2 regions of the Arthrobacter sp. K41 genome follow, and region 2 is predicted to be linked to the other one. Evidence: predicted binding sites of a transcription regulator. Region 2 holds the regulator's gene; the other holds the start of a gene.
What was found. The regulator HspR, encoded in region 2, represses chaperone genes until heat shock. The targets are predictions, from matches to a motif close to AAGTTGAGTCNNNNNGACTCAACTT.
Positions count from the first base shown of each region.

Region 1: a site for HspR is predicted at 2,689-2,713, ahead of clpB (ATP-dependent chaperone ClpB). Genes of this name have one in related genera too.

Region 1 covers NZ_JBNHEW010000006.1:20,993-31,024, reverse strand. The annotation lists gene clpB (ATP-dependent chaperone ClpB) at 2-2,659, opposite strand; gene AC5RTE_RS14390 (hypothetical protein) at 2,863-3,198, shown strand; gene AC5RTE_RS14385 (hypothetical protein) at 3,259-3,957, opposite strand; gene AC5RTE_RS14380 (sulfate/molybdate ABC transporter ATP-binding protein) at 4,048-5,112, opposite strand; gene AC5RTE_RS14375 (ABC transporter permease) at 5,109-5,957, opposite strand; gene modA (molybdate ABC transporter substrate-binding protein) at 5,968-6,723, opposite strand; gene AC5RTE_RS14365 (TOBE domain-containing protein) at 6,738-7,145, opposite strand; gene AC5RTE_RS14360 (DUF4031 domain-containing protein) at 7,262-8,131, shown strand; gene AC5RTE_RS14355 (2-phosphosulfolactate phosphatase) at 8,128-8,937, shown strand; gene AC5RTE_RS14350 (YccF domain-containing protein) at 8,941-9,342, opposite strand; gene AC5RTE_RS14345 (phosphoribosylanthranilate isomerase) at 9,407-10,024, opposite strand.
Region 2 covers NZ_JBNHEW010000009.1:75,323-85,354, reverse strand. The annotation lists partial or broken gene urtA (urea ABC transporter substrate-binding protein) at 1-1,249, opposite strand, end outside; gene AC5RTE_RS16585 (heat shock protein transcriptional repressor HspR) at 1,603-2,028, opposite strand; gene AC5RTE_RS16580 (DnaJ C-terminal domain-containing protein) at 2,042-3,013, opposite strand; gene AC5RTE_RS16575 (nucleotide exchange factor GrpE) at 3,097-3,798, opposite strand; gene dnaK (molecular chaperone DnaK) at 3,801-5,669, opposite strand; gene AC5RTE_RS16565 (hypothetical protein) at 5,911-6,207, opposite strand; gene AC5RTE_RS16560 (MMPL family transporter) at 6,329-8,536, opposite strand; gene AC5RTE_RS16555 (MarR family winged helix-turn-helix transcriptional regulator) at 8,742-9,266, shown strand; gene AC5RTE_RS16550 (methyltransferase domain-containing protein) at 9,337-10,032, shown strand, end outside.

The DNA.
Region 1 (10,032 bases), on a different contig from region 2:
CCTATTCCTTCCGGCGAACCACCAGTCCGGTTCCGGGGACCGCACCGCCGTTGGGCTTGGCCAGCGCTTCCAGCCCCTCGATGGTGAGTTCAACGGAATCGGTGGCCGTGTCCACCAGCACGGTGTCGCCGTCCGAGATTTCGCCGGACAGGATCGCCTTGGCCAGACGGTCGCCGATTTCCCGCTGGACCAGACGGCGCAGTGGCCGGGCGCCGTAGGCGGAGTCGAAGCCGGACATCGCCAGCCAGGCGCGGGCGCCGTCGGTGACGTCGAGGGTCAGCCGGCGCTCGTGCAGCCGCCGTCCCAGTTCGCCCACCTGGAGTTCAACGATGCGGGCAAGCTCCTCCACGGACAGCGGGTCGAACAGCACCACTTCGTCCAGCCGGTTCAGGAACTCCGGCTTGAAGGAGGCGTTGACGGTGGCCATCACGGCGTTCCGTTTGGCCTCGGCATCCAGCGAGGGATCAACCAGGAACTGGCTGCCCAGGTTGGAGGTCAGCACCAGGATCGCGTTGCGGAAGTCCACGGTGCGGCCCTGGCCATCGGTGAGGCGGCCGTCGTCGAGCACCTGCAGGAGGATGTCGAAGACCTCGGGGTGGGCCTTCTCCACTTCGTCCAGCAGCACTACCGAGTACGGACGGCGGCGGACGGCTTCGGTGAGCTGGCCGCCCTCCTCGTAGCCCACGTAGCCCGGAGGGGCACCCACGAGCCGCGCCACGGAATGCTTCTCGCCGTACTCGGACATGTCAATCCGCACCATGGCGCGTTCGTCGTCGAACAGGAAGTCCGCCAGTGCCTTCGCCAGCTCCGTCTTGCCAACGCCTGTGGGGCCAAGGAACAGGAACGAACCGGTGGGGCGGTTGGGATCACTGATGCCGGCGCGGGCGCGGCGGACGGCATCGGACACGGCGGTGACGGCCTTCTTCTGCCCGATCAGCCGCTTTCCGAGCTCCTCCTCCATGTGCAGCAGCTTCTGGCTTTCACCCTGCAGCATCCGGCCTGCGGGGATCCCCGTCCAGGCGGAGATGACCTCGGCTATGTCGTCTGCGGTCACCTGCTCGGCCACCATCTGGGCGGACTTGTCCGTGATGGCGGCTTCGGCCTCCGCGGCAGCGTTCAGCTCCCGCTCGAGCGCCGGAATTTCGCCGTAAAGGATCCGTGACGCCGCCTCGAGATCCCCTTCGCGGGCGGCCATGTCGTACGTGGAACGCAGCTCGTCCAGCTTCGCCTTGAGGTCGCCCACCCGGTTGAGCCCGGCCTTTTCGGCCTCCCAGCGGGCATTCAGCGCAGCCAGTTCCTCTTCCCTGTCCGCCTTGTCCGCCCGCAGCGCGGCAAGGCGCTCCATGGAAGCAGCGTCGGTTTCGCCTTCCAGGGCGAGTTCTTCCATCGTGAGCCGGTCGACGGCGCGGCGGAGCTGGTCGATCTCCTCGGGTGCCGAGTCGATCTCCATCCGCAGTCGGGACGCGGCCTCATCGACTAGGTCGATGGCCTTGTCCGGCAGCTGCCGCCCGGAGATGTAGCGGTTGGAGAGGGTCGCTGCTGCCACCAGGGCAGAGTCTGCGATGGCCACCTTGTGGTGCGCCTCGTAACGCTCCTTCAGGCCGCGGAGGATGCCGATGGTGTCCTCAACGCTGGGCTCACCCACATACACCTGCTGGAAGCGGCGCTCCAGGGCAGGGTCCTTTTCGATGTTCTCGCGGTATTCATCGAGGGTGGTGGCACCGATGAGCCGCAGTTCGCCGCGTGCCAGCATGGGCTTGAGCATGTTGCCCGCGTCCATGGATGAGTCTCCGGTGGCACCTGCACCCACTACCGTGTGGATTTCATCGATGAAGGTGACGATCTGGCCGTCGGAGTTCTTGATTTCCTCGAGGACGGCTTTGAGGCGCTCTTCGAACTCGCCGCGGTACTTGGCGCCGGCCACCATGGAGGCGAGGTCCAGTGCGATGAGGGTCTTCCCGCGCAGGCTTTCGGGCACGTCCCCGGCCACCATGCGCTGGGCGAGTCCTTCGACGACGGCGGTCTTGCCCACGCCGGGCTCACCGATGATGACGGGGTTGTTCTTGGTCCGGCGGCTGAGGACCTGGACGATCCGGCGGATTTCGTTATCGCGGCCGATCACCGGGTCCAGCTTGCCGGACCTGGCCATGGCGGTGAGGTCCGTGCCGAACTTTTCCAGCGACTGGAAGGTGTTCTCCGGGTCCGGGCTGGTGACTTTTCCGTCGCCGCGCACGCCCGGCAGGGCGGCGAGCAGCGCTTCGTGGGAGGCGCCGGCGTCACGCAGCAGCCGGCCTGCGGCGTCGCTTCCGGCCGACAGGCCCAGGAGGAGCACTTCAGTGGAAACAAAGGTGTCGCCCAGCCGGTCGGCTTCCTCCTTCGCGTTTTGGATGGCCTGCAGGGCGGGCCGGGACAGCTGCGCCTGCTGGCTGGACGCCCCGGACGTGGCCGGCAGCGCTTTGATGGCACTGCTGGCCTGGACGCTGACAGCGTCCGGGTCGGCGCCGGTTGCACGGAGAAGCGCCACCGCTACGCCTTCACGCTGGTCCATCAACGCTTTAAGCAAATGGGCAGGTTCCACCTGCGGGTTGCCGGCGGTGGAGGCATTCATGGCCGCAGCCGAAAGAGCCTCCTGGCTCTTGGTGGTGAATTTGACGTCCAAAGAGAGCTCCTTTCAAGGGCAATTGATCTAAGTTGAGTCTACTACGCTCAACTTTGGATGGGGTACTTTTTATTTCCAGTTTTCCCACAGCGAACCCGGACGCCTCACTTCCCGCCCCGTTTCCAAGCAGAGCCATCCACCCTAGGATCGGCTTGTGACCGGGGAGCACAGTGCCGGCCGGCGCACGGGAGACGGGACAGGCAATGAAGAAGTTTGTTGTTCTCTACATCGCAGCACAGTCGGCCCAGGCGCAGATGGCCGAAAGTTCGCCGGAGGCAGCCCGGGAGGGCATGAAAGCGTGGATGGCGTGGGCCGAGGGCGCCGGCGACGGCATTGTGGACCTGGGCACCCCGCTGGGAGCGGGGAAGGAAGTCACCTCAACCGGCACCTCAGATACCAGCACCGGCGTCGCAGGTTACGGAATCCTCCAGGCCGAGGACCTCGCCGGTGCCCAGGCTCTGTTGGACGGCCACCCGCACCTCATGATGCCCGGCGCCAGTATTCAGGTTTACGAGTCCCTGGACCTGCCGGGGATGTAGGCCGCCGCCGTGGGGAGCAGGCCGAGGACCGGCATCCGCTCAACGGCAACGGCAGCGGCGTCAGCCCGCAGGGTAACCGGCCGCCGGTTTGGTCTCGATGTAGTTGATGACCAGGAACTCTCCCGCCGGGACCAGTTCCACATACCAGCGCGTGGGCTTGTCCAGGTCCTCCCAGCTGCCTTGGCCGGCAACCACGGGGCGGTACACGGCATCGAACTTCAGGAACGTGCCGCTGTCTGTGGCGCTCGAGTCGATCTCCTGCAGCAGTTCGAACATTCCCCGCCCGCTGCTTTCCGGTTCAGCAGAGCGGACCGCTGCCAGGTTCTGCTGGTTCATTACCTTCACGGAGGTGAAGTACTGCTGCCAGGCCACGTCGCTGTGCGACGTGAAAAGGGTGTTCGAGTAGGCCTCCGCGTTCCTGGCCGCGAGCCGCTCGACACAGTTCCCGGGGACCGCGGTGCCTGGAGTCCAGGCGCTGACCAGCTCCGAACCGGCGTTGAGCCAGGCGCTGTAGGCGTTCAGGACACTGCCGATCGTCTCGCGCGGTGTGCCGATGGGGATCCGGACCGGCAGCAGGTCGTTCTGGCCAACGAAGGGGCACTCGGCCGGCAGCGCGGACACCGGCGTAGCCGGGGCGATGTCCGGCAGAGGGGCCGGCGACGGGAAGAGGCTGCAACCGCTTGTGCCAGCCAGCAACGCAAGGGCGGCAGCCGCCGTCGTAATTTTTCTGCCGAGGACATGCCCCGCTGGTACGTTCATTAGTTCTCCCCCAATACGCCGCGCCCGTCCGCGCGACGCTGACCAGCCTACCCTTCGGGCTCACCGCACCATTAGCCGGGGCAAGGGCGACTAGTTCGGGTAGATGGCCACGGACCCGGCCTTGATCACGAAGTACACCCGCATGCCTGGCGCCAGCGCGAGATCAGCGGCGGCGGCCGGCGTGATGTCCGCGTTCAGCTGCCCGCTTTCGCCCGCGCGGACGCGGACCCGGTCCCCGTGCGGCTCCAGGTCGGTGATGGTCACCGGAAAGGCGTTGCGCGGGCTGCCGTGCGCTTCAGACAGGAAAACCGAAACGGCCGACGGCGGGAAAACCGCCACGCCTGGCTGTCCGGCGGGCAGCGGGCCCGGAAGCTCGTGGTGCTGCCCGTAGAGGTTCAGCCCGCCGGACCGAAGCCCATGGTCCGTTATTTCGCCGGCCAGGAAATTGAGCCCTGCGAGCCCGGCGGCGAACCGGCTGCGGGGCCGCTGGAGAACCTCCCGGGTGGGGCCTTCTTCTGAGATTCTGCCCTTCTCCAAGATGACCACGCGGTCCGCCAGCATCAGGGCATCCAGGACGTCGTGGGTGATGATGATGGCCGGCCTGGCCGCCAGGACCCGCTTCAACAGGCGGCGCAGCAGCAACGCGGAATGGATGTCAAGGGCAGCCATGGGCTCATCCAGAAGAAGGAGCCCGGGATCTGCTGCCAGGGCGCGGGCCACGGCAACCCGCTGGGCCTGGCCGCCGGACAGCCCCGCCGGACGGCGGCCATGAAGATCCTGCGCTTCCACCTCGGCCAGCCAGCGCGCAGCTTCTGTCCGTGCCTGGCGCCTGGCCACCCCGGCGCTCCGTGGCCCGAAGGCCACGTTTTCCAAGGCGTCGAGATGCGGAAACAGCAGGGGTTCCTGGGCGAGCAGGGCGGTGCCGCGGCGGTGCGGCGGCGTCCATGTCCTCCTGCCCGGCGAGAGATCGAACAGTGTCTTCCCGTCAAGCTCGGCCCGCCCGCTGTCCGGCCGAAGCAGGCCTGCGATTGCGGACAGCAGGGTTGATTTACCCGCACCGTTCGGCCCCATCACTGCCACTGTTTCACGGGGGCCGACAGTGAGGGCCACGTCGAATCCCCGCTCCGCCACGGTTGCCTCAAAGATCAACGTCACGGGCCGTTCCCGCCCGGCGCGGCGGCCGTCGTCGTGCGATGCCTGGACGCCCGGAAGGGACTGTTGCCGGGCCGGCGGTACGCAAGTGCCACCACAACGACCGCCACAGCCACCAGTACCAGGGACAGTGCGGCGGCGGAATCCGGATCCGTTTCCCGCTGCAGGTAGATTTCCAGCGGCAGGGTCCGGGTCACCCCCTGGAGACTGCCTGCGAACGTCAAGGTGGCGCCGAATTCACCCAGGCTGCGGGCGAAGGCCAGCACCGCACCGGAGGCCAGGCCGGGCAGCACCAGCGGCAGCGTTACACGGCGGAACACCCGCCCGGGCGAGGCGCCGAGGGTGGCCGCCACGGCTTCATACCGTTCTCCTCCGGTCCGCAGGGCCCCTTCGAGGCTCACCACCAGGAAGGGCAAGGCCACGAAGGTCTGGGCCAGGACAACGGCCGTGGTGGAAAAAGCGATCTGGAGGCCGAAGACGTCCAGGGTCCTGCCAAGGAGGCCCTGGCGGCCGAACGTGTACAGGAGCGCGATGCCGCCCACCACGGGCGGCAGCACGAGTGGGAGAAGCACCAGCGAGCGCAACAGGCCCTGCAGCGGAAACCTGCCCCGGGCCAGGACCAGCGCCAGCGGCACACCCAGCGCGATGCACAGGACCGTGCTGGCGGCGGAGGTCCGCAGGCTCAGGCCCAGGGCTGACATGGCGGATTCGGAGGTGACCAACGGAAGGAAGTTGCCCCAGTTGACCCTTGCCACGAGGGCGGCCAGCGGCAGGACCACCACCAGCGCGGCCAGGACCGCGACGGCATGCACCCAGCGCGGTATGCCGCTGTAGGCCTGGCGGCTCACGGGCTGCTGCTCACTGTTGACCACTGCCGAAGCCGGCGGATGCCAGGACTTGTTGGCCTTCGGGGCTGGCCAGCAGCTCGAGGAAGGCCCGGGCGTCTGCGCTGTTCCGGCTGTTGGCCAGCACGGCGGCCGGGTAGCTGTTGACGGTGGTGGCGGCTTCCGGGAAGGGAACAGCATCCACCTTTCCTGCAGCGGACCGGACATCGGTGACGTAGACCAACCCCGCGTCGGCTTCCCCGGAGATGACTTTGCCCAGCACATCCGTCACGGAGTTTTCCTCACTGACCGGGTTGAGCTCGGCACCAGTCCGCTGTTCGATGGCGGCAACGGCGGCACCGCATGGCACCTGCCGTGCACACTGGACCAGCCGCGTACCCGGTTCCGCAAGATCCGTGAAGGAGCTGATGCCGGCCGGGTTTCCTGGCGGGACTGCGATGGCGAGCGTGTTGGTGGCGAAGACCCTGGGACCGCCGTCCACCAGCCCGGCCTCCTGCAGCTTTTCCATGTTCCTGGTGTCGGCGGAAGCGAAGACGTCAGCCCGTGCGCCCTGGCTGATCTGCGTGGCAAGGTCCGCGGAGCCGGCGAAGCTGAGGCTGACGGTTGTGCCGGGGCGCCTGGCTTCGAACGTCCGGGCCAGCTCCGTGAAGCTGGCCTTGAGGGAGGCGGCGGCAAAGATCGTCAGTAACCCGCCGCTGCCGGCGGCCTGGCCGCTGCCACCGCAGGCTGCCAGCGCAGCCGTCATCAGGACCGCGAGCAGCAGGGCCATTCCCTTCTGGCCCGTCACAGGCCCTTGCCCTGCGGCGTCTCGATGATGACCGTGGTGGCTTTGACCACGGCGGTGGCCACGGAACCGAGCTCCAACCCCAGATCGCGGACAGCTTCGCTGCTCATCAGCGATACCACCCGGAACGGCCCGCACTGCAACTCAACCTGGGCCATCACTTTGTCCGCTGTGATGCCGGTGACCAGCCCCACAAACCGGTTCCGCGCCGAACTGCCTGTGCGGTGCGGATCGTCCGGCAGTTGAGCCAACTTCTGCGCATGCCGGGCCAATTCCAGCCCGCCGACGGCGATCCGGCCGCCGTCGTCCTTCACGGGGGTAAGGGAGCCGTTGTCCAGCCAGCGGCGCACGGTATCGTCACTGACACCCAGGAAGCGGGCAGCCTCAGCAACGCGGATAATCGTCATAACGGCAGTTTAGGGCTCATTTGCGGAAACAGTCTTACAAAACTGCCGCAGCTTCGGAATTACCGGCCCGCTGCCGGCACCCGGTTCCCCCCGGCAGGTCCCACTAGACTTCCTGCATGGCCATCTACATCGACCCGCCCCTCTGGCCTGCCCACGGGACGCACTTCTCGCACCTGGTCTCGGACTCGTCGCTGGCGGAACTGCATCAATTCGCCGCCGCGGCCGGGATTCCGGAGCGCGCCTTCGACGCCGACCACTACGACGTTGCCGAGCGCCGCTTCGATGACCTGGTGGCCGCAGGAGCGGTTCCGGTGGAGGCCCGGGTCCTGGTCCGCAAACTGATTGCAAGCGGGCTGCGGATCCCTGCCCGGCAGCGGAACAAGTCACTCAAGGTTCCGCTGTTCAACCGCTGGGACGCCATCATGCCCGGCCACGACGCGCTCTTCCTCGACCTTCTGGACCGGTGGAGCGAGCCCCACCGCCGGTACCACGGCTGCACCCACCTGCTCTCAGTCCTGGAAGCCCTCGACCTGTTGGCCGATCCGGCCGACCCTCCCCGGACCGTGCTGCTGGCCGCCTGGTTCCACGACGCCGTCTACCGGGGTGCGGCCGGCCAGGACGAGGAGGAATCAGCACGCCTCGCGGAGGACCGGCTCCCTGCTGCCGGCCTTGACGAAGCGGACGTGGCTGAGGTGGCCCGGCTGGTGCGGCTGACGTCTCGCCACCGCCCGGAATACGGGGACGACGACGGCGCCCTCCTCTGCGACGCCGACCTTTCGGTTCTCGGGGGCGAACCTGACGAGTACGCCAGGTATGTTGCGGACGTCCGCCAGGATTATGCCCACATCGGTGACGCCGACTTCGCAGCCGGACGCGCGGCTGTCGTACGCCACCTGCTGGAACTTGACCCGCTGTTCCACAGCGGCCGGGCCCGGGAGCTTTGGCTGGACGCCGCGCACCGGAATTTAAGAGGTGAACTGGCGTGAACGCAGGTCCCTCAAACGCTGCCCGCACCTTTGCAGCGAGCGCAGCCCACCGGCAACTGCCCTACACCGTGCGGATGGAGTGGGGGCTGGACGGTGCCAGGACCGTAACGTCCGGGGCGGACCTCGCCGTGGTGGTGGACGTGTTGTCTTTCGGCACCTGCGTCAGCGTGGTCCTGGACCGGGGCGGCGTGGTTTTTCCTTTCCCCTGGAAGGACACGGGCGCTGAGGGCTTTGCCGCGCGCCACGGGGCCCAACTGGCCGGGCCCCGCAACGGGGGCGGGCTCAGCCTTTCCCCCGCCAGCCTCCGCGCTGCAGCGTCGCTGGACCGGGTGGTGCTGCCGTCCCCGAACGGTTCGGCGCTCTGCCACGGGCTGGCGCGCGAGGTCCCGCTGGTAGCAGCCGTGTCCCTGCGCAATGCCGCGGCAACAGCCGACTGGGTAGCTGCCAACCTCGCCGAGGAGGCGGTGGTCGCGGTGATTGCTGCCGGTGAGCGGTGGCCGGACGGCACGCTGCGCCCCGCAGTGGAGGACCAGATCGGGGCAGGCGCATTCATCGCCGGACTGGTAGCTGCGGGCAAGGGCGGCTACGAGGCGGAGGACGGCAGGCATGGCTACTCGCCGGAGGCCGTGGCGGCGATGGCGGTCTTCGAAGCCGCGGAGCAGAGGCTCCGCGGGATGCTGCACGGTTGTTCCAGCGGCCTCGAGCTGGCCGGTGCGGGCTACGCCGGGGACGTGGACATCGCCGCGGAACTGGACGGCAGCAGCGCGGTGGCCATCCTGGCGGACGGGGCCTTCAGCCCGCGCTGACTCTTACCGGTAGGCGGCTACGAATGGTGCGCTGGTAGGTACGATCTGCTTACCCAGCGGCATCAGGGATACCGGGATGAGCTTCAGGTTGGCAATGGCCAGCGGGATGCCGATGATAGTCACTGCCATGGCAAAGGAGGTGACCACGTGGCCGATGGCGATCCAGATGCCCGCCACCAAAAGCCAGATCACGTTGCCCAGCAGCGAAAAGACTCCTGAGCCGCCGGGCTTGTCCACCACCGTCCGGCCGAACGGCCACAGCGTGTATTCGGCAATCCTGAACGAGGCGATGCCCCACGGGATGGTGACGATCAGCAGGCAGCAAATAACCCCCGCCACGAAGTAGCCCAGCGCGAGCCAGAATCCCCCGAAAACCAGCCAGATGATGTTGAGCAGTGTCTTCATGCATCCATTGTGCCCTTGGGGTGCGACAGAAAGGGATGGGGGCCTTCCCTGACTGCCCCCTGAATCAGTGCCGGACCGGGGAGGCGCCCTTCACTGCCTGCACGAAGGCGCGCACCCTGGCGAGGTCTTTGACGCCCCGGGACGCCTCCACGCCGGACGACACGTCCACGCCCCAGGCATGGGCAGCCGTGGAGGCAGCACCCACGTTGGCCGGGTCCAGCCCGCCGGCGAGGAGCCAGTGCCGGCCCTGAAGCACAGGCAGGGCGGCCACTGAGGCGTAGTCCCAGGCCTCCCCCGAGCCAGGCACAGCGGCGTCGATCAGCAGAATGTCCTCTCCCCAGTCTTCGAATTCCTCTGCAGTGGCACCCACGGTGATTGCCCGGATCAGCTTCATGCCGGCGTCGTGGACTGTTGCGACGTCCTGCCGGGAGCGCGGGCCGTGCAGCTGGATCCACTCCAGGCCGGCAGCACGGGCGATTGCCACGGCATCAGCTACCGGCTCGTGGCGGAATACGCCGATGGGCGAGACGTCCGCGGGGACCTCCGCCAGCAACGAGGACACCTGGGAGGGCGAAACGACGCGCGGGCTGGCGGTGAGGACGAAACCGACCGCATCCGCCCCGGCGTTCACCGCTTCACGGACGGATTCGGGCGTACTGAGACCACACACTTTCACAAACATTCCCGGCT
Region 2 (10,032 bases):
TGGCCCAGTCGTAGGTGGCCAGGAACGGATCCGGTTCAACGGCTTCCGGTGAGGACCAGACGGTGTCAATGAGGCCCTCCGCGTTGATCTTGCCAATCCGGGGAGTCTTGGTGATGTGGTTGTTCTCCCCGTCCACTGTCACCAGGCCTTCGGGCGCCTCGAAGGCGACCCCGTCCGCTGCGGCCTGAACCTTGTCCACGTCAAACGACCCGGCCTTTTCCACCATGGCCTTCCAGAGATACAGGGAGGTGTAGGCAGCCTCCATGGGGTCGCTCGTCACCCTCTCGGCACCGAACTTCGCCTTGAACGCTGCGACGAACTTTTTGTTGGCTGGGGTATCAAGGGTCTGGTAGTAGTCCCAGGCCGTCAACTGTCCTTCAACGTTGTCCAGGCCGACGCCGGGAACTTCCTCTTCGGCAATGGAAACCGAGACAACGGGCATGCTGTCAGCGGTTAGGCCGACGCTCTTGTACTGACGGAAGAAGGCCACATTGCTGTCGCCGTTCAAAGTGTTGAAGACCGCGTCGGCTTTGGAGTCCCGCACTTTATTTACGATGGTGGAAAACTCGGTCGAGCCGAGCGGCGTGTACTCTTCGCCTAGAATTTCCATGCCCTTGGCCGCGGCGTAGGCCCGAATGATCTTGTTGGCCGTCCGCGGAAAGACATAGTCGCTGCCCACCAGGAAAAGCGACTTGGTTCCCTGCTCGGCCAGGTAATCCAAAGCCGGAATGATTTACTGGTTCGTAGTGGCGCCGGTATAGAAAATGTTTTTCGACGACTCCAGGCCTTCATACTGCACCGGATAAAACAGAAGGGCATCGTTGGCTTCGAACACCGGGAGCATGGCTTTGCGGCTTGACGAGGTCCAGCCGCCGAAGACTGCGGCTGTGCAGTCCTGTTGAATCAGTTTTCCGGCACGTTCAGCAAACTTGGTCGGTTCGCTGGCGCCGTCCTCACTGACCACCTGTAGCTGCTTGCCCAAAACACCGCCGGAAGCATTGATTTCCTCCGCGGCCAGGGTCAGGGAGTCGAAGACGGTGCTCTCGCTGATGGCCATGGTGCCGGACAGCGAGTTTATGAAACCCACTTTGATGCTGTTGCCTGACGTGTCTACACAGGAACTGCCGGTGCTGGCGGTGGAGCCTCCGGACGCAGGGTCCGCAATCTGGCTGCCACAACCTGCCAGCACCGTGGCCACCGCGGCCGCAGTAAGGGGAAGGAAAGCGCGTTTGTTAACCGAAACCCTCATGTGTACCTGCTTCTCATTCAGCCGCTGCCAAGGCAGCGGCTCGCCTCCAAGGCCTTGGAAAGTGACCTCTTGCGATGAATGTAGGAGCCGATTGTTTCGGTGCCTGGAGGATTGGTTTCGGGACAGTTTCCAAACTGTTGCCTGGGCTGGCCCAAGGCCACGGCGCAGGAAGGAATGAGCGGAAGAACCGCGGGAAAGCGGGACGCTGAGATTTAACCTGCGGGAAACGTGCTGATCCGTAACTTAGGCCTGCGGGCCGGACACAATCCACGAAGGCAATGGCACCGCTCACCTGCGGTTATAGGAAAATAGGCGGCCAGCGGCCGGCTCGCGCCAGGCGGAAGTAGGGGCGCCTACCGCCCGATGGCGCGCGGCCGCCAGAGCACCACGGCCTGCGACCGCGGCCGGGGCCGTTGGCCCCGGGCCAGGCTCACCACGTCGCCTGCAGCACCGGCTGCGAAAATGCGCGAATCGAAAGGCTGCGGCCGGCGGCTCAGTTCGTCCGCCAGCTCGGAAACCCGGCGCTGCAAAGCGGCCACCTGGTTTTCGAGCTCGAGGATCCGTTTGATGCCTTCGAGCGAGACGCCTTCCTGGGACAGCCGCTGCACCTCGCGCAACATGTTGATGTCGCGCTGCGAGTAGCGGCGGGACTTTCCGGGCGCGCGGCTGGGCGAGACGATGCCCATCCGGTCGTACTGCCGAAGGGTCTGGGGGTGCATGTCCGCCAGTTCAGCCGCCACCGAAATTACAAAGATCGGCTGGTCTGAGTTGATGTCCACGGCTCACCCGCTGCTAAAGCCGGGCCTTGGCGGCCAGGCCCTCTCGGACGTCAGCGCCGGCTGTGGCATCGGCAAACGCCTTCACCGCAGCTTCAGCTTCCTTGTTCAGGTTCTTGGGCACGGCGACGGCGATGGTCACCAGCAGGTCCCCGGTCCCCTTGGAAGTTTTCACGCCTTTGCCCTTGACCCGCAGCGTACGGCCCGACGGCGTACCGGCCGGCACGCGGACCCGCACCTTTTCGCCGTCAATGGTGGGCACTTCGATATCGGCACCCAGCGCAGCTTCGGGAAAGGTGACCGGGACGTGCACGCGGAGGTTGTCGCCGTCGCGGGTGTAAAACTCGTGCGGCTTGACCGCCACGGAGACCACGAGGTCGCCGTTGCCGGCCGGACCCGGCTGGCCCTTGCCTCGCACCCGGACCTTCTGGCCGTCCTTGATGCCGGCAGGCACGCGGACGTCGATGACTTCACCGCTGGGTTCCCGCAGCCCGATGGTGGTGCCGCGGATGGAACCCGAGAAGGAGATGCTGGTGGAGGCAGACCGGTCGGCGCCTTTCTGCGGAGCGCGCTGGAAACCCGTCTGGCCGAAACCGCCGCCAAACAGGTCCGCGAACTCGGGCGGGATGCCGCCCGAAGAAGGATTGAAGCCCCCGGCGTGGCGTCCGGTGTTGCCCGTGAAAAGGCCGCCGAACATGTCCTCAAACCCGCCGTTGCCTCCTCCGGCACCGCCGGGAGCAAAGCGGGCCCCGCCTCCCATGGCGCGGATGGCGTCATACTGCTGGCGCTCTTCGGGATCGGAGAGAACAGAGTAAGCCTCGGAGATGTCCTTGAACTTCTTCTCGGAAGCAGAGTTTCCCGAGTTGGTATCAGGGTGGTGCTCGCGTGCCAGCTTCCGGTAAGCCTTCTTGATATCGGCGTCGGAAGCGTCCTTGGCGACACCAAGGATCTTGTAAAAGTCCTTGTCCACCCAATCCTGGCTAGCCAATGGCGTTTCCTTTCGAAAGTTATGAATCGGTGGTTGAGCTTATCGAAACCCAAGTTTCGACAAGCTCAACCACCGGAGTATAGCTACGCAGGTACTGCGACGATGACCTGGGCGGCCCGGAGGACGCGTTCGCCTGACTTGTAGCCGGAGCGGAGCACCTGGCTGACGGTGTCAACTTCGATGTCCCCGCCGGGCTGCTGGATGAGGGCCTCGTGGATCGTGGGATCGAACTCCACGCCGGTCTCGTCGATTCGAACCAAACCGTAGGTCTTCAGCGCGTTCTCCAGCTTTGCGGCGATCGCGGCGAAGGGGCCGTCGGCGAGGTCGCCGTGCTGCCGGGCGGCGTCGACGTCGTCCAATACAGGAAGCAGGGAGTTCAGGACGCCGATGACGGCCATCTCCCCTGCCACGGCACGGTCGCGTTCAACGCGCTTGCGGTAGTTGACGTACTCGGCCTGCAGGCGGAGGAGGTCGTTCTTCAGCTCTGCTGCTTCAGCTGAGGAGCCACCTGCCGAAACACCCTGCGCCACGGATTCCTCTGCCGGCACCTGGATGCCGTTGAGGATCTCTTCGGCCTGGGCAAGCGCGTCGCCGTCGGAATCCTCCGCCTCGGGACCGGCACCCTGGGCCTGACCGCCCTCGGGGTGCCGGGTTGCCCCGGTCACCGGGTCAACCTTGCGGTTGTCCCGGATGACCGGTTCCTGGCGGCCGTTGCCCTGCTGCTCCTGGAGGTGCTCTTCACGGGGTGACGTGTTGTGCTCTTCCTCGTTACCGTGGTGCGGCATGGTTACTTCTTCGCTTCGTCTTCGTCGATGATCTCGGCGTCGACGATGTCTTCGTCGCCCTTGTCACCGGCCGGAGCGCCGCCTTCAGCACCTGCGGCACCGGTTGCGCCGTTGGGGGAACCGGCCTGGGAGTAAATGGCCTCGCCCAGCTTGCCCTGGGAAGCCTGGAGCTTCTCGAAGGCGGCCTTCACTGCGGCGTCGTCCGTGCCTTCGAGGACCTTCTTGAGGTCGTCAACGTCAGTCTGGACCTCGGTCTTGACCTCTTCAGGCAGCTTGTCGGCGTTGTCGGCAATGAGCTTGTCCACGGAGTAGGCAAGCTGCTCCGCGGTATTGCGGGTGTCGGTGGCCTCGCGGCGGGCCTTGTCCTCGGCTGCGTGCTCCTCGGCATCCTTGACCATGCGGTCGATGTCTTCCTTGGAGAGGCTGGAACCGCCCGTGATGGTCATGGACTGTTCCTTGCCGGTGCCCTTGTCCTTGGCGGAGACGTGGACAATGCCGTTGGCGTCGATGTCGAAGGTGACCTCAACCTGCGGGACGCCGCGCGGAGCCGGCGCGATGCCGGTCAGCTCGAACGTTCCCAGCGGCTTGTTGTCGCGGGTGAACTCGCGCTCGCCCTGGAAGACCTGGATAGCCACAGACGGCTGGTTGTCATCAGCCGTGGTGAAGGTCTCGGACCGCTTAGTGGGGATGGCGGTGTTGCGCTCGATCAGGTGCGTCATCACGCCACCCTTGGTTTCGATGCCGAGGGACAGCGGGGTGACGTCGATCAGGAGTACGTCCTTGCGCTCACCCTTCAGCACACCGGCCTGGAGGGCTGCGCCAACAGCGACGACCTCATCCGGGTTCACGCCCTTGTTGGGCTCCTTGCCGCCGGCCAGTTCCTTGACCAGGTCGTAAACCGCAGGCATACGGGTGGAGCCGCCGACGAGGACGATGTGGTTGATGTCGGAGAGCTTAATGCCGGCTTCCTTGATCACATCGTGGAAGGGCTTCTTGGTGCGCTCCAGCAGGTCCTTGGTGAGGTCCTGGAACTTGGCGCGGGTCAGCTGCTCGTCCAGGTGGACCGGGCCGTCGGGGGTGACGGACAGGTACTGGAGGGAGACGTTGGTGCTGGTGGAGGAGGAAAGTTCCTTCTTGGCCTGCTCTGCTGCTTCGCGGAGGCGCTGGAGGGCGATCTTGTCCTTGGACAGGTCGATGCCCTTAACCTTGAGCTGGTTGAGCAGGTAGTCAACCACGCGCTGGTCCCAGTCGTCGCCGCCGAGGCGGTTGTCACCGGCGGTGGCGCGGACCTGAATGGTGGAGAAGTTGTCTTCGTCCTTGCCGACCTCCAGCAGGGAGACGTCGAAGGTGCCGCCGCCGAGGTCGAAGACCAGGATGAGTTCGTCTTCCTTGCCCTTGTCCAGGCCGTAGGCCAGTGCCGCGGCGGTGGGCTCGTTGACGATGCGCAGGACGTTCAGGCCTGCGATCTCGCCGGCTTCCTTGGTGGCCTGGCGCTCGGCGTCGTTGAAGTAGGCCGGGACGGTGATGACGGCGTCGGTGACCTTTTCACCCAGGTAGGACTCGGCGTCGTTCTTCAGCTTCATGAGGATACGCGCGGAGATTTCCTGCGGGGTGTACTTCTTCTCATCGATGCCGACGGTCCAGCCGGTGCCCATGTGGCGCTTGACGGAAGCGATGGTGCGGTCGATGTTGTTGACGGCCTGGCGCTTGGCGATCTCGCCGACCAGGACCTCGCCGGACTTGGAGAATGCAACGACGGACGGCGTGGTGCGGCCACCCTCGGCGTTGGCAATAACGGTGGGCTCGCCACCTTCGAGAACGGAGACGACGGAGTTGGTGGTTCCGAGGTCGATACCTACTGCACGTGACATGTGTTGCTTCCTTCTTTCCTTGGAAACTGCGGGCGCCCAGACAATTGAGCGTTCTGCACTCAACTCTACTCAGGGCGTCAGCGATGTCAATCCAAAGTTGAGTGACCTACGCTCAAGTCTGGGTTTAGGCAGTGCGGGGCGGGCTTGGATTTCCGCGAAAAGCCGGTGTTAAAAGCGAACGACGACGGCTCTCCGTTTCGCTGCTGGAGAACGCCGCCGCCGTACTGCCTGCCTGGTTGTGCTACCTGTCTCCGTCCCGGTGACCGTGAAGGGGCCCACGCTCCTCCGCGGTGGTGTTGACCTGCCCGTCCGTAAGCCTTTCGCGGATGCTGTCCGTTTCGTGGGCCGTTCCGGCGGTGCCGGCAGAGCCGTAGTCGCCGTCCTCGTATTCCCCGTCTTCAAGGTTTCGGGCAGCGTCACCGGCGGTGCCGGCATCGCCGTAGTCGCCGCTCACGTATTGCCCGCCTTCGCCCTCGAGGCCGGGGGCAGTGCTTCCTTCGCGGGGCTCCTCGCCGAAAGTTTCCTGGTTCTCAGTCATGGTGCATCTCTCCTTGAGTTCCGCGTCCATGCGGGCGCATTTGCAGTCTATCCAGCAGGACTTTCCGTCAATAGGGCCGGAAGGGGCGCCTGCCAGGCAGGGCACCCCCATCAGGTCCTGCTTACCGGCGGCCGGCTCCTTCCAGGTCGGTTTCGTGGCTCCGGCCGGCCTCGCCCCATACGGCGGCGTCCTGTTCGGGGCGGCCCGGCTTGCCCGGCCACCAGATCCGGGGACCGATGTCATAGGCCAGGGCGGGCACCAGCAGCGAGCGCACCAGGACGGTGTCAAGCAGCACTCCGAACGCGACGATGAACGCCAGCTGCACCAGGAACATGATGGGAATGACGCCCAGCGCGGCGAAGGTCGCTGCCAGCACCACGCCTGCGGATGTGATGACGCCGCCGGTGACGCTGAGTCCCCGGAGAATGCCGGGGCGGGTGCCGTGCTTGAGGGATTCCTCGCGGACCCGGCTCATCAGGAAGATGTTGTAGTCCACGCCGAGGGCGACAAGGAATACAAAACCGAACAACGGTACGGTGGCGTCCGCGCCCGGGAAGCCCAGGATGTTGTTGAACACCAGCGCCGAGACGCCCATGGCGGCCGCGTAGGAGAGCACCACGGAGAGCACCAGCAGGACCGGCGCCAGGACTGAGCGCAGCAGCAGCATAAGGATGAAGAGGATGACCACCAGGACAACCGGGATGATGATCACCAGGTCCCGCTGCGCGGTGGTGTTGGTGTCCAGGGCTGTCGCCGTCACGCCTCCCACCAGCGCGCCCGGGTCCACCGCCTTGATGTCGTCGCGAAGGGCCTTCACAGCCTCCTCGGCCTCGATGGAATCAGCTGCGGAGTTCAGCGTGGCATTGATCAGCACCTTTCCTTCGCGGACGTCCGGCGAGCTGGGAGCGCCGGGGGCTCCGGTAATGGGCACCGAGCCCTGGGCCAGCAGGTAGGCCTCGCCCACGCCGTCGGCCGCCTTCACAGTGTCCAGCACCTCCTGTGCCTTCCCTTGATCCGCGACCACGACGGCGGGGCTGCCGCTGCCGGCGTCGAAATGGCGTGCCAAGGCGTCCTGGCCGTCCACCGCATTGGAAGCACTGAGGATGACGTCCGTCTGCGGGACGCCGTTGGCCTTGAGCTGCAGGAGACCGGCGGAACCGGCAAGCAGAACGAGTACCGAGGCAACCCAGATGATGCGGGGGCGCCGGGAAACCAGCGAGCCGGTGGCCCGCCACAGTCCCTTCTGGCCTTCCAGCCCGGTCACGATCTCCGGCCCACGCGCGCCTGCCGGCGCAAGCTTCGGGCGGAAGGGCCAGAACGCTGCGCGGCCCAAAAGGGCCATCAGTGCGGGTAGCAGGGTCAGGGCTGCGAACAGCGAGCAGAGGATGCCTGCTGCAGCCACCGGCCCCAAGGCTTTGTTGGAGTTGAGGTCCGAGAAGAGCAGGCACAGCAGCGCGATGATCACGGTGGCGCCTGAAGCCAGGATGGGCTCGAAGGAGGCTTTCCAGGCAGTCAACACGGCGGCCGTGCGGTTGCTCGTATGGGTGAGGGCTTCACGGAACCTTGCCACATACAGCAGCGCGTAGTCCGTGGCGGCGCCGATCACCAGGATGGACAGGATGCCCTGGCTCTGGCCGTTGAGCTGGATCCAGCCCGCCTTGGCCATGCCAAAGACCAGCAGGATCGCCGCGCACAGTGCGAAGACCGAGGTCAGGAGCACCACGATGGGAAGCAGCAGTGAGCGGTAGACAACCAGCAGGATCACGAACACGGCGGCCAGCGCCACGAGCAGGAGGATTCCATCGATGCCGGCAAAGGCTGCGGTGAGATCGGCAGCAAGCCCGGCAGGACCGGTAACGAACGTGCGCAGGCCTTCCGGTGCCGCCTCGGCCACGGTGTCCCGCAGTTCCTGGACGGCCTCCTTGATCTCGGCGGAAGAATCAATCGGGGCGATGAACTGGACTGCCTTGCCGTCCTCGGAGGGGATGGGTCCGATCACGGCGCTGCCGAGCTCGAGGCCTTCAAGCTCTGTCCGGAGGCTTGCAATGTCGCCCAGCTGTTCCGGACTCAAAGCTTCCTCGCCCTCCAGGACGATGACGCCGGGAACTTCATCGGAGTCCCGGAACTTTGCTTGCCAGTCACGCGCGGCGGTTGCCTCGGCGCTGGCGGGCAGGAAAGACGCTTGATCGTTGGAGGAGACCTCTTCCAGGCGACCGAAGGTGGGACCGCCCACCCCTGCAAGGGCCAGCCACGTCAAGACCAGGATCACGGGAAGCAGCCAGCGCAGCCAGAACGGGACGCGTTCCTTGGCATGGGAGTGGGAGTTCATGGGGCCTTCCTAGTGCTGGGCAGGAGTAGAATTGGTTCCATATTAAAGTATCTCTGCGATGGAGATAAGTGTTTACCTAGCTTTTTCTCTCCGGCACCGATGAGGGCGGGCGGGCGCTCCTGAAGTAATATCCGTCAATACGGCCCGGCAGCACGACTGCCGTCCACAGCGGAGAGTTCCCGCTTAAGGCACACATTGGAGGGGCATGACCGGCGAGGAAACTGCCGCCATCACCGGCCCTCCCACGGGTGAGGGCCCGCATCCGCTGGTTCGGCTCCTTCAGGAGTTCACGCTGGAGGCCAACCGCTACGTGGACTCAGCGGGCGGGCGCAAGGACATGCACCGGACGGACCTGAATGCACTGGCAGTGATCATGCGCCACACTGCCGCCGGCGGCACGGTCACGCCGGGGCTCCTCCGCAAGGAACTGAACCTCAGCTCGCCTGCCACCACCGCGCTGATCGACAGGCTGGACAACTCCGGGCATGTGGTGCGCGAGCGCGACAGTTCGGACCGCCGGCAGGTCCACCTGCGGATGACACCCAAGGCATTCCAGGACGGCGGAGCCATTTTCGCTCCCCTCTCGCGGCGGATGGGGAGCGCCATGGCGGATTTCAGCCCGGAGGAGCTGGAGACGGTGACCCGGTTCATGACGGCCATGGTGGAAGCCACGGTGGCCGCACGGGAAGAATCGGCCAACACGCCCGGTTCTCCCACGGCGCGCAAGTAGGTCGCGCCAGCGTCGTCTTACGGCCCGAAACGACAGTGGGAGTTACCCGGTTGGGGGGTAGCGTTTGATTATGAGTGCGCAGCAGCCTGAAGACGACGTTTACACGCACGGCCACCACGAGTCGGTGGTCCGGGCCCATGCCGCCAGGACGGCCGAGAATTCCGCGGCGTTTGTCCTGCCGCACCTGAGGCCGGGGGTTGAAGTGCTCGACGTCGGCTGCGGGCCGGGCAGCATCACCTGTGATTTCGCCGCCCTGGTCACCCCCGGAAAGGTCACCGGGCTGGACCGCTCCCCGGACATTATCGCCCAGGCAAAGGCCCTCGCCGCCGAGCGGGAGGTCGCCAACGTCGAGTTCGTGGCCGGCAACATCTACGACCTCGACTTCGAGGACGAAACGTTCGACGTCGTCCACGCCCACCAGGTCCTGCAGCACCTGACCGACCCGGTGGAGGCGCTGCGGGAGATGCGCCGGGTCGCAAAGCCCGGCGGGATTGTTGCAGTACGCGACGCCGACTTCCATGGCATGAGCTGGTACCCCGCCATCCCCGAGCTGGACGAGTGGATGGAGCTGTACCAGCGCATCGCGCGGCGCAACGGAGCAGAGCCCGACGCCGGGCGGCGGCTTGTCAGCTGGGCCCAGTCCGCGGGCTTCACCGACGTCGCGCCCAGCAGCAGCAACTGGCTTTATGCCACAGGCCAGCAGCGGCGCTGGCAGGCCCGGGTCTGGGGTGAGCGCGTCCTGCACTCAGCGTTTGCTGAACAGGCG